2 regions of the Streptomyces gobiensis genome follow, and region 2 is predicted to be linked to the other one. Evidence: riboswitches for the same ligand, from Rfam matches in the RefSeq annotation. Region 2 holds a riboswitch; the other holds the start of a gene.
What was found. Region 2 has a riboswitch for cyclic di-AMP ahead of test1122_RS08840 (LysM peptidoglycan-binding domain-containing protein). Riboswitches for the same ligand answer to the same signal wherever they lie in the genome.

Region 1: another riboswitch for cyclic di-AMP. It lies ahead of test1122_RS06070 (peptidoglycan DD-metalloendopeptidase family protein); the one in region 2 lies ahead of test1122_RS08840 (LysM peptidoglycan-binding domain-containing protein).

Annotation. Positions count from the first base shown of each region.
Region 1 covers NZ_CP086120.1:1,300,494-1,303,893, forward strand. Annotated here, with positions in the region: gene test1122_RS06065 (alkaline phosphatase PhoX) at 1-375, opposite strand, end outside; gene test1122_RS06070 (peptidoglycan DD-metalloendopeptidase family protein) at 543-1,796, opposite strand; cyclic di-AMP (ydaO/yuaA leader) riboswitch at 1,799-1,979, opposite strand; gene test1122_RS06075 (ROK family transcriptional regulator) at 2,900-3,400, opposite strand, start outside.
Region 2 covers NZ_CP086120.1:1,926,111-1,929,510, reverse strand. Annotated here, with positions in the region: gene test1122_RS26565 (transglycosylase family protein) at 105-917, shown strand; cyclic di-AMP (ydaO/yuaA leader) riboswitch at 1,184-1,330, shown strand; gene test1122_RS08840 (LysM peptidoglycan-binding domain-containing protein) at 1,334-1,981, shown strand; gene eno (phosphopyruvate hydratase) at 2,289-3,400, shown strand, end outside.

The DNA of each region.
Region 1 (3,400 bases), 630 kb from region 2:
GCTGAGCGTGCGGTAGGCGTCGGTGATGTTCCCGGCGGGGTCGAAGCGGACCGCGCCGACGCCGCCGGTCGAGCCGATCTCGGAGTTGGACACATAGATCCACCCTCCTCCATCGGCGAAGCAGGCGCCGCCGTCCGGGGCGGGGTGCCAGGTGTAGGAGGTGCCGGGCACCGGCCGGCTGGAGCGTGCGATCACCCGGCTGCTGAAGCGCTCGGGCAGCCGGATGCCGTTGCCGTCGGCCGGGTTGAGGGGCCCATAGGGGCTGGGGCCGGGCTGGGCGGGGTCGGCCACGGCGGCGCCGCGCCATAACGAGCCGCCGAAGGCGGCCGCCGATCCGGCTATGACTGCTCCGCGCAGGAAATTTCGACGTTCCACGGTTACCTCACCGGAAGTCGTCTGGCTCCATGGCCGGCCGGCCATGAAGTTGAGCGCTCCGGAAGATAGAACCGCGACCTTTACGGGGCGGCAACAGCCCGTGAACCGGCCGTGCCTGTCAATCGGCACGACCGGTTCACGATGGGGGAACTCGGTGGCGGGACCTGTCAGATGGACACGCCGTGCGAGCGGAGGTAGGCCAGCGGGTCGATGTCCGAGCCGTAGTTGGGGCTGGTGCGGACCTCGAAGTGCAGATGCGGGCCGGTGCTGTTGCCGGTCGAGCCGGACCGGCCGATCTGCTGACCGTTGCTGACGGACTGGCCCGGCCGCACGGACAGCGACGAGAGGTGGGCGTACTGGCTGTAGCGGCCGTCGGCGTGCTTGATGACGACCTCGTTGCCGTACGAGCCGCCCCAGCCCGCGGAGACCACGGTGCCCGAGGTGACCGCCTTGACCGGGGTGCCCGTGGGCACGGCGAAGTCAACGCCGGTGTGATAGCCGCTGGACCAGCTGGAGCCGGTGGCACGGTAGGGCGTGGTCGGCCTGGAGTCGACCGGGGCGGAGTAGCCGGTGGCGTTGCTGGCACCGGTGTCGCTGTCCGACTTCTGGGCCGGAGCCTCGGGCTTCTCCTGCTTCGGCTCGGGCTTCGGCTGCTCGGGCTTCTTCTCCGGCTTCGCCTGCTCCGGCTTGGGCTCCGGTGCCTTGGGCTGCGGTGCCTTCGGCTGCTGCGGCTTGGCCTCGCCCTCGGCGAGGGTGAGCTCCTGGCCGGGGAAGATCAGGTCCGGGTCGCTGCCGACGGTCTCCCGGTTGGCCTCGTAGACGGTCGGCCAGCCGCCCTCGATGCTCCTCGCCGTGGCGATCCCGTACAGGGTGTCACCGCTGACGACGGTGTAGGACTCCTCGGACTTCTGCTCCGGCTCCTGCTTCTGCTGCGGCTTGGGCTGCGGCTGCGGCTTGGCTTCCGGCTGGGCCTTGGCCTTGGCCTGCGGGGCGGACTGCTCCTTGCCCTCCGGGCTGATGTCCGGGGCGCCGCTGTTCTTGCTGAGCCCGGCACGCGGACCGCAGACCGGCCAGGCGTTCGGGCCCTGCATGGCGAGCAGCTTCTCGGCGGTGGCGATCTGCTGGTCCTTGGTGGCCTGGTCAGCGCGCGGGGCGTACTGGGTGCCGGCCGCGGCTGCCCAGCTCGACTGCTGGAACTGCAGGCCGCCATAGAAGCCATTGCCGGTGTTGATGGACCAGTTGCCGTTGCTCTCGCACTCGGCGACCTTGTCCCAGACGGAGACGGGGGCGGCACTCGCGCTGCCCGCCGTGGCCAGCGGAAGGGCTATACCCGCACCACCGGCGGTCAGGGCGAGAGAAACGCGGGAGACATGACGGGATATCAGGGGTTTGCGCTGACGGCGATGACGACCGCGAGACATAGGTGTGTCCTCTCCTACGCCTACGAGGTGAGCTGTCGGATTCGGACAGGAGATGCCCGGCCATTTCTCAGCGCGCCGGAGCACGATGAGGCGTGGCTTCACCCCAAGCCGGGCCGCTATAGGTACGCGGCACGGCACTTACCTGGTTCCCCCGCTCCTGCCGCCCTTGAGTGATGTGTTTTCCCCCGGCCGGGCGGCAGGATTCGGCGTTCCCGGCGGTAGGACCTCCGCATGAGATGCGGTGGCGGAGGAACCGTAGACACAACGATTTCGCCAAGACAAGAAGGGTGGAGATCGGAAGCCTCCGCACAGTTGCCGCACAGCGGATTTTAGCCACCGTATGCGGTGGATCCTGTTCCGAGAGTGAGAAAGCGGATCCTGGGTCTTTACTTAAATCCTGTGCTGAGCAGGGGAATTGACGAAGGAATGGCAAATGATTCGACCGGTGCAATTGCACCGGTCGGCAATTCTGTGAATCCCGTCACCCGCGCTCTGCGTGTGCCGCTGATTTCCTGTCAGAACACGACTGTTCCCCGGGATTGACATCCGTAACGATTGTCCGGTTCATCCTTCGGTGAGCGTTCAGTCGCTGCTCAACCCTGCTTCCCGGAACAGCCGGGGCCATGCGTGACTTCTGTCGGCGCCCAGCGAGCCGGGTGACATCCACCCCCATATCACATCAAGTCGGCCCCCGACTTCGCTCTTTCCCGTAACTGGAACTATGTCCAGAGATGCCCGTATTACACCATCTTCGCAGGCCTGCGATGCACCCGTCCGCTGTTCCCCCAGTTTGGGCACACCATCGCTAAGGGGCGCAGTTGTTCGGGCACACCGTGGTTACAGTGATGGGCCCGGGCTTTCCATCCGGCGCGGGTTCCTCGGTGACGACGACTTGACGCCGTGTCCCGCATGGGCACGTTCGGGCAGCGTCATCGAGCTCGCGTTCGGCGATGGCTTGGACGCGCGCCAGAAGATCTCTCATGTATCGGTCCCGCTTCCATCGGTAACTCTCCTTACATCCGTGCCTGCAGGACTTGATCCTTTCGGTGATGTACTTGGTAACGAACGCAAGACGGCCCGGTAACCCGACTGAGGGGCGTGGGCTAGCCGTGAAGGGCTGCCAGCCGTGCGTCGGCTCGGCCGGGCGCGTAAAGGTGCTCCACCACCATCGCGCCGGCCCCCAGTACCCCAGCCCGGTCGCCGAGAGCGGAGGTGCCCACCTGTAGGTGGGCGGTCGTGCGAGGCATGGCCCGCTGGTAGAGCACCTCCCGCACCCCCGTGAGGAACGGCGTCCCCGCCAGATCACCCGCGATCAGCAGAACCCCCGGGTTGAGCAGCGTGACCACGGTGCCCAGCACCTCCCCCACCCGACGGCCGGCCTGCTGGGCCAGCCGGACCGCCTCGGGCTGACCGACGGCGAGCCGGTCGCGTACATCCGAGCCGGAGGCGGCCGGGACCCCGGCGGCGGTGAGTTCCCGGGCCAGTGCCCGGCCACTGGCGACCGCCGCGAGGCAGCCATGTGAGCCGCACATGCACAGGGCGTCCAGCCGGTCGTGCAGCCGGATATGGCCAATGTCCCCGGCACCGCCGTCAATGCCGCGGTA
Region 2 (3,400 bases):
TTACGAGAGGCGATCGCATGCGTTCCGGGACCGGCCGACACCGTCGACCTCGTCAGGCCCCTGCCATCTTCGTCACCGCAGGGGTGACCGGAGCGGGGTTCGCCATGCCGCTCCTTGGCGCATCCGGCGCCCAGGCCGCCGAAGCGGCGACCTGGGACCGGGTCGCCGAGTGCGAGAGCGGCGGGATCTGGAGCTCCAACGCCGAGAACGGCTACTACGGCGGTCTTCAGCTCACCCTGAGTACCTGGGAGAAGTACGGCGGCACCGTGTACGCGGACCGCCCCGATCTGGCCAGCCGTATGCAGCAGATCGCGGTCGCCGAGCAGATCCTCGCGGAGCAGGGCCCGGACGCCTGGCCGAGCTGTGCGGTAGGGAGCGGACTGGCCAAGGAAGTGGCCGACGGAGCGGTCGAGGTTCCGGAGGCCGTGCCCAGCGACGATCCGCTGTCGCCTGCCCCTACGCCCAGCCCCGACCGGCTGGAGACCGAGAGCCCTGCCGAGACCCCCGCCGAGACCCCCGCCGAGAGCTCCGCCGAGGACGGCGCCGTGGACGAGGGGCCGGGTGACGAGGGGGCCCAGCCGGGTGAGCCGGGACAGGACGGGGCCACCGCACCGGACCACCCGTCTCTGACGCCCGATCATCCCGCGCCCGGCAGTGCTGAGGGCACCGGCAAGCACCGTGGTGAGCCGGAGACGGAGCGGCCCTCGGAGAACACCGCCCGGGGGGCTGACCGCGTTGAGCGCGGTTCGGGTGATTATCGGGTCCAGTCCGGTGATTCGCTCTCGGAGATCGCCGAGCGAGAGGGCGTGCAGGGCGGCTGGCCCGCGCTCTACGCGGCCAATGAACCGGTCATCGGCGCCGACCCCGATCTCATCCTGCCGGGCCAGCGCCTCGATCTGGGGCAGCAAAAGGGTTAGTTGGGGCCAGACGGGCCAGATGTCCCATTGGCGAAAGTGTGACGCTACTCTCCCGATTGTTCCGGCGTGTCTTGGGAATCCGTATTGCCCAATACCCCTCCCGACCTGCGGTGATATTAGCTAATGACCGTCAACTCGCCCGAAATGATCGAAGTAGACGGTTATTGAATGATCTACGGCGCTGTGCTTACGGTCCTACCGGCTCGCTACTGCGGGCCCCGTCGACCGCCACGCCGAATCCTGCCGGTGGTCGAAGGGCCGTCGTTGTCGCGTCAGCGCCGTTGGCAGGAGCGGGGGAACCAGGTAAGTGCCGCTACGGCGGCTTGGGGTGAAGCCCGACGCGGTCGCGTCGGACCGGGCCACTCACAGCCCGAACCCGACAGCTCACCTCGCAGGCGTCGGTGAGGAAGAACGACATGCTGTTCACCGGCAAGGGCCACCACCGCCGTCCATCCAAGGTCGTGCGTGTCGCCACGCTGGCAGGCGTCACCGGGGCCGCTGTCGCTGCTCCGCTGATGGCTGCCACGGGTGCCCAGGCCGCCCCGGTCGACACCTGGGAGAAGGTCGCCCAGTGCGAGTCGGGCGGCAACTGGTCCATCAACACCGGCAACGGCTACTACGGCGGACTGCAGTTCTCGCAGTCGAGCTGGGCCGCCGCGGGCGGCACCAAGTACGCCCCGCGCGCCGACCTCGCCACCAAGGGTCAGCAAATCGCCACCGCTGAGAAGCTGCTCGCCATGCAGGGCCCGGGTGCCTGGGGCTGCGCCAGTGCGGGCAACCTCACCGCCGGCGGCCCCTCCGCCAATGTGAACCCCGGCGGCGGTTCGGCCAGCGGCTCGCAGAATCAGCAAGAGACACCGCCGGAGCGGCAGCAAACGCAGCCTCAGAACCCGCCGCAGCGGCCGCAGACCGGCTCCGGAAACTACACCGTGCAGAGCGGTGACACGCTCTCCTCGATCGCCGCCGAGCACGGCACCACCTGGCGGCGGATCTACGAAGCCAACAAGGCCACCGTTGGCCGCAACCCCCACCTGATCTTCCCCGGCCAGAAGCTCAGCGTCTGACAGTGCTCATCAGCGCTGCTCAGCGTCTGACGGGTCTGACGGGCCGACAGGTGAGAGCCCCGGCGCCCTCTGCGCCGGGGCTCCGGCGGCGTCTTTGGGCGGGGCTCCGGCCTTGTCCCACTATTGCGCTATTGCGCGATACCACCGTTCCGCTCGTTTCTTTATCAGCGGAACAAATCTTTATCGCCGTTCTGAGCTGCGGCTTCACACTCCCGACCCGTCCACGACACGGGCAGGAGCCCGCGTGTGGCCCAGCGGACCGTTAGAGTCTCGGAGCAGGAACCCAGATACACAGAAGGAGACCCTCGTGCCGTCCATCGACGTCGTCGTAGCCCGCGAGATCCTCGACTCGCGAGGCAACCCCACGGTGGAGGTCGAGGTCGGCCTCGACGACAGCAGCACCGGCCGTGCCGCTGTCCCGTCCGGTGCCTCCACCGGCGCCTTCGAGGCCCTCGAGCTCCGCGATGGTGACAAGGCCCGCTACGGCGGCAAGGGTGTCGAGAAGGCGGTCCTCGCCGTCATCGAGCAGATCGGTCCGGAGCTGGTCGGTTACGACGCCACCGAGCAGCGGCTGATCGACCAGGCGATGTTCGACCTGGACGCCACCGCCGACAAGTCCTCGCTTGGCGCCAACGCCATCCTCGGTGTCTCGCTGGCCGTTGCGCACGCCGCCTCCGAGGCCTCCGACCTGCCGCTCTTCCGCTACCTTGGCGGGCCGAACGCGCACCAGCTGCCGGTCCCGATGATGAACATCCTCAACGGCGGCTCGCACGCCGACTCCAATGTGGACATCCAGGAGTTCATGATCGCCCCAATTGGCGCGGAGTCCTTCTCCGAGGCGCTGCGCTGGGGCACCGAGACCTACCACGCGCTCAAGGCCGTGCTGAAGGAGCGGGGCCTGGCCACCGGCCTGGGCGACGAGGGCGGCTTCGCCCCGAACCTGGGCTCCAACCGCGAGGCCCTGGACCTCATCCTTGAGGCCATCAAGAAGGCCGGTTACGCCCCGGGGCAGGACATCGCGCTCGCGCTGGACGTCGCCGCTTCCGAGTTCTACAAGGACGGCGTCTACGAATTCGAGGGCAAGTCCCGCACCGCCGGGGAGATGACCGCGTACTACGGCGAGCTCGTCGACGCCTATCCGCTGGTCTCGATCGAGGACCCGCTGTACGAGGACGACTGGGACGGCTGGAAGACCATCACCGCGCAGCTCGGTGACAAGGTCCAGCTCGTCGGCGACGACCTCTTCGTCACCAACCCGGAGCGGCTGCAGCGCGGCATTGACGAGAAGTCCGCCAACGCTCTGCTGGTCAAGGTCAACCAGATCGGCTCGCTGACCGAGACCCTGGACGCCGTTGAGCTGGCCCAGCGCAATGGCTTCAAGTGCATGATGTCCCACCGCTCCGGTGAGACCGAGGACGT